Linked DNA regions of Mangrovibacterium diazotrophicum. The protein of the gene in region 1 interacts with the protein of each later gene in a pairwise test. Links are inferred from orthologs where the notes say so. Each region holds a gene or a part of one and is shown on either strand. Other genes may lie near its edges.

Evidence for each region.
Region 2: the proteins of ruvC (region 1) and ruvA interact in binary tests that used the Escherichia coli proteins (3 or more experiments, as listed by UniProt). The link is inferred for Mangrovibacterium diazotrophicum from one-to-one orthologs.

The regions. Positions count from the first base shown.
Region 1 is NZ_RAPN01000001.1:2,591,558-2,594,343, forward strand. What follows is about bases 43-2,751. They hold ruvC (crossover junction endodeoxyribonuclease RuvC), read right to left. Parts: upstream 1,820-2,751; coding sequence 1,265-1,819; downstream 43-1,264. Other genes in these bases: BC643_RS10260 (alpha/beta hydrolase family protein), read right to left, coding at 43-263; ung (uracil-DNA glycosylase), read right to left, coding at 427-1,089; BC643_RS10275 (DMT family transporter), read right to left, coding at 1,823-2,746; BC643_RS10280 (tetratricopeptide repeat protein), read right to left, coding at 2,747-2,751. Outside these bases: more of BC643_RS10260, read right to left, coding at 1-42; more of BC643_RS10280, read right to left, coding at 2,752-2,786.
Region 2 is NZ_RAPN01000001.1:2,865,094-2,867,878, forward strand. What follows is about bases 78-2,785. They hold ruvA (Holliday junction branch migration protein RuvA), read right to left. Parts: upstream 1,870-2,785; coding sequence 1,285-1,869; downstream 78-1,284. Other genes in these bases: sov (T9SS outer membrane translocon Sov/SprA), read right to left, coding at 78-1,265; pdxA (4-hydroxythreonine-4-phosphate dehydrogenase PdxA), read right to left, coding at 1,923-2,785. Outside these bases: more of sov, read right to left, coding at 1-77. UniProt on the Escherichia coli protein: The RuvA-RuvB-RuvC complex processes Holliday junction (HJ) DNA during genetic recombination and DNA repair.

The DNA.
Region 1 (2,786 bases):
ACCCGACTTCCGATATTCGTTTTCGGATTAATGCGCAAGCCCGCTAAGCGCAATTCTTCTTCTGATAATTCTTTTATTGACTTGTAACTGTCGCGGTAACGAAATACAATCCATTCCCGTTCGTTGTCCATTGACACGAGAGGAGCCCGTGGAACATCAATCAAATCCAGAATTGCTTTGTCCGGTTTTTGATAACTTATATCTTCCTGTGCCTGAACCGCAACACAGAGAATCACAAAGAATAGTAGCAAAAATGTTTTCATTAATTATTGTTTTTTGAATTCATAGGATAATATCTTTTCAGAAATTGTCGCCTCTCAAAAGACCAAAACACGAATTAGACAACAACCAAAAAGCTAGATTGGACGAATCCTCACATAAATAAAGACACACTTTGCATGAAAAAGGGACAGATTTGTCAAAAAATTACCATCGAATTCTTTCAATTCCCTTTTCTGTCAGAAATTCGTTGGCTCTGCTGAAGTGTTTATTGCCGAAAAAACCACGGCTAGCCGATAGTGGCGAAGGGTGAACAGATGTCAATACCAGATGTTTGTTGCGGTCGATAAATTCCCCTTTCCGGATGGCATAGCTCCCCCATAAAATAAAGACAACATTCTCTTTGGTCTCGTTGATTCGATGAATTACAGCGTCGGTGAAATCTTCCCAGCCTTTTTTCTGATGCGAGCCTGCCTGATGTGCTCGAACTGTCAGCGTTGCGTTTAAAAGTAGAACGCCTTGTTTGGCCCAATCGGTGAGATTACCCGAAGCTGGAATCGGTTTATCCACATCTCCTTTCAACTCCTTAAAAATGTTGCGCAGGCTGGGAGGAAAGTCAACCCCGTCATTCACCGAAAAACAGAGTCCGTGCGCCTGCCCCGGTCCATGATAGGGATCTTGCCCGAGGATGACCACCTTCAACTGATCGAAGGAGCACTGATCAAAGGCATTGAAGATTAGCTTTGCCGGCGGATAAACCGTGTGCGAACGATACTCCTGATGCACAAACTCGGTGAGTTTTTCAAAATACGGTTTCTCAAATTCATCGGCTAGTACAGCCTTCCAGCTTTCTTCAATTTTAACATCCATGGGCTAATTGCTTGTTTATTGCGGTGCACTAAAATAAAAGATTTGTTTGGACGAGGCAAGCAATAGGTAGCCACAAGTAAAAAGCCTGAAGCGGCAAGAGATGCCATTGGTAGTCATAATTATTTGTAGTGTAGCGTTCTGTAAGCAACAAGCGACTAGTAACCAGCAACCAGAATCACTTCACTCTTCCGGGGTTCTTCTTCACAAAGTCTCCCCAGCCTTTGTATTCAGCTTTGGCGATTGGATTTTTCATTTGCAGGTAGTGACAAACGGCCACCGCTACCGCATCGGTCGCATCCAGCTCCGGCGGAAGGTTGTCAATCTTCATGGTGTTTTTCAGGAAATAGGCAACTTGCTCTTTGGCTGCCCGTCCCATACCGGTGATTGCCTGTTTCACCTTCAGCGGTGCGTATTCAAAAACAGGAATGTCGCGCTGCAGGGCGAGTCCCATCACGATTCCCTGCGCACGTCCCAGCTTCAACATAGCCTGAATATCCTTTCCGTAGAACGGTGATTCGATGGCCAGTTCATCCGGCAAATATTCCTCAATCAGGGCCTGTGTGCGAATAAAAATATGCTTCAGCCGGAGGTAGTGATTGTCGTAACCTTTTGTTTTGACAACCCCGACATGAAGGATTTTCGGTTTATTATCTTTCACCTCAATCAAGCCATAACCCATCACCACAGTACCCGGGTCTATTCCTAAAATACGTTTTCCTTCTAAACTCATGAATTACGATTTCGATTGTCGTAGAAGCCGCCACCCAAATGGTAAACGGAGACGGACTTGCTGAATGACAATTCCTAAAAGTATAAAACTTAAACCAATAAACGTGGTTGCATAGATCGTTTCGCGCAAGATCAAATGGATAAACATCAGCGAAATGAAGGGCGACAGAAACACAAAATTCCCGGTAACTGCATTGTTTTCACTTTTATGCAACGCATAAATCCAGATAATATAGGTGATACCCAGCTCAAACATGCCGACATACACAGCCGCGCCCAACGCTTTTGCCGTCACCGGAAAATCGAAAGCGCCCGGCTCGAAGAAACTGTATCCGGCTAAAAACAGCAAGCCAAACACAAAGTTCCAAAGTAGCACAACCAGCCGATCGCGTTTATCACGGGCACTGAAAATCCAGTAAAGCGACCAGATGATACTGCTCGCCAAAGCCAAAATCGCTCCAAAAGTATTTGTCCTGGCAAAACCATCCAAACCACCTTGCGACGAAATAAACACCACACCGGCAAAGCTGCAGCAAATAGCTACCAGATTTTTCCAACTCAACTTCTGACCCAACAACGGAACCGATAGCAACGCGAGTGTTACCGGCCAAACCATATTCAGCGCCTGTGTTACCTGCGCCGGGTTCAACGAGTAGGCCTGAAACAAAACCAAGTAATACAGGAATGGATTCAGAAATCCCTGGATGGCCGACTGTGCCAATTGTACGGTCGAAACGGCACGAAACTCGGCCCATCTCCCAGTCGCCAAAACCACGATCAGGAAAAATATGAGTGACACAATGGAAGCGATAAAAATAAGCTGAAACGGGGTGTACGATTGCAAGGCCAACTTAAAGGCTGTGGCAACCGTCGACCACAAAACAACAGCCAGCAAAGCCAGCAAAATAGCAGTTTTCTGATTTTTCATTTAGTTGATGGTTTCATTTACTCGGACATCCTGCTCCGAC
Region 2 (2,785 bases), 270 kb from region 1 along the record:
GCGTAGTTGTCAATCAACTCGCGGTACATTTTATTCGCGTCGTTGTACGGATAGATGTTGTCCGGGTAGGGCAAACCGGTATTCCCTTCGAAACCGGGAACACTGTTGTAAATATTTTTGCTTTGTTCAGCCAGGTCCATCAGCGCCAAAATGTTTCGCGACTCGCTGTAATTACCCGACTTGTTGGTCACCCAAACTTCTATTTTGTTGATTGTAATCGCTGACTGAACCACAGGCAGGTTGCTCAAGGCTTTATCGTAAGTATCCCTGAAATATTGCGAAAGGAAGAAGTGGCGGTTGGCATCGTATTCCGACGCTTTCAACTCGAAAGATGTCTTCTGGGCTCCCCCCTCAATATCCACAACTTTCGTTTCACCCTTGTTTTGCGAGAAGATGGTCGAAACGAAAAGTTTGCCAAACTGCATGTCGGTTTTTACACCAAACAGGTTGGTGGCACCGGTTATCAGCGATCCGTTCAATGGCAATGACACGTTACCCGCTTCAACCTTCTTGATAATCTCATCTTCATCACCCGAGTACTCCAGGTTCATTTTGTTTTCGTAATCGAAGGTCGCTTCGGTATTGTAATTCACCCGCATCTTCATCTTTTCGCCGATGCTGCCGTTCACGTTCATCTGGATCTTCTGATCGAAGTCGAAGGAGGGAACTTTTCGCAGACGCTCGGGGATTGACGGGTTCTCGGTTGAATTCATCTGGTAACCGAAGCTGACTTCCACAAATCCCTGGGGACGAATGTCGATATTATTACCGCCAAAAATCCGGTTGAAAGCTTCTCCCCCTACCGAAAGACGAGGAATCAAGCCTTCGCGTAGTTCCTGATCCTGTTCTCCGGAACGTTGACGCCAGTAATTGCGGATTGAATTTTGAAAATCGTAGTGAACATATTCCTCAAGCGACATCGCCCTCGGCATGCGATAATTTATGTCACCGACCTTTTCGGTCATGATATACTGCCCTGTTACGGGGTCATATTCAACCTCTGTGGTAATATTTGAAGGTTGCTTCAGAAATAGCCCCGATTGGGACTCCGGATCGGAATAATCGAACTCTTTGCGGTCGTCGAAAGGGAAAATCAAGACACCCGTGGTATCAACTTCAAGGGTGTCAACCCAGCTTGAATCAGCCGTTTGTGAAAATTCTGAGGAACGCTGAGCATACTCAATACCCGGCACCGAAGTCCAGCCCATCGCCAGAACCCCCGCAAAAATGACCAGAAGTAATGAATTTCTCAGATATGTTTTCAATACCGCGCTTTATGAAATGTTACAGGCTTTTTAGGGCCGCTTTAATCATCTGCTCGACGGTGATTCCCGGATTTGTTTTTAAAATTTTATCCAGTTCTTTCTCAACACTTTTACGTGCGAAACCGAGCATAACTAAAGCAGATAACGCTTCATCGCGGATAGTATTGTCTGCGCCGGTCATTAAAATTTGGTCGCTAACCGGCTGTTTTCCTATTTTATCTTTCAAATCGATGATGACCCGCTGAGCAGTCTTAGCTCCAATACCTTTGATGCTTTTCAACAGGTTCACATTTTCCTCCAAAATCGCCCTTTTTATCTCATCCGGGGTCAAAGATGAGAGCATCATCAAGGCTGTGCTCGAGCCAATTCCATTCACCGAAATCAACAAGCGAAACAGCTCACGTTCAGCCTGATCGGCGAATCCATAAAGCAAGTGTGCATCTTCGCGAACGACTTGATGCAAATACAGAATAACGGACTGTTTTCCGTTAATTGCGGAGTATGTATTTAACGAAATGTGTATAAAATAACCAATCGATCCGGCTTCAATTACGGCGTTTGCCGGTGTCAATCCGGTGATTTTTCCGGAAATATATTCATACATAGAAGAGAGATATTTTTAGACCGAAGCCCGTGGGCTCCGGTCATTTTATCCAATTAAAGAGTTGGTTCTTCGTCTACAAAATCAACGCTTTCATCAACCTGGTTCGGGTTGATCTCATAGCGTTTTAGCGGATTCTGGCTAATTTCTTTGTACAACTCACGGTTCTTGTGCACATCAATCGCCAGGTACAAAGCTTCGCGGAATGACTCCGGAGACGCCTTACCTTCACCCGCAATATCAAATGCGGTACCGTGAGCCGGAGATGTACGAATAACCGGCAAACCAGCCGTGAAATTCACGCCACGTTCGAACGAAATCACTTTGAAAGGTGTCAAGCCCTGATCGTGGTACATCGCCAAAATAGCATCGAACTTGGTGTAATCGCCCGAACCAAAGAAACCGTCGCAAGGATATGGCCCGATGGCCAGAATACCTTCTTCTTTCGCCTGTTCAATTGCCGGGATGATAATTTCTTTTTCTTCGCTACCCAACAAACCACCGTCGCCGGCGTGCGGGTTCAAGCCCAATACGGCAATACGAGGTTTTTTAATGCTGAAGTCTTGTTCCATTGAAGCTGAAATGATCCGCAATTTGCGAACGATCGCTTCTTTGGTAATCAGGCCCGCAACTTTTGTCAGCGGCACGTGTGTGGTAACCACCCCGATTTTCATCATCTCGCTCACCATCAACATCACATAGTTGTTGGTATTGAATTGCTCTGCCAAAAATTCGGTGTGACCAGGAAAATTGAATTTTTCGCTTTGGATATTGTCCTTGCTGATCGGACCGGTAACCAAGGCATCAATGTTTCCGGCTTTCAAATCGTTCACCGCTGCATCGAGGGCCATGTACGAGGCTTCACCAGCTACATCTGAAATTTTCCCAAGCTCTACACGAATGTTATCGTCAATACAAT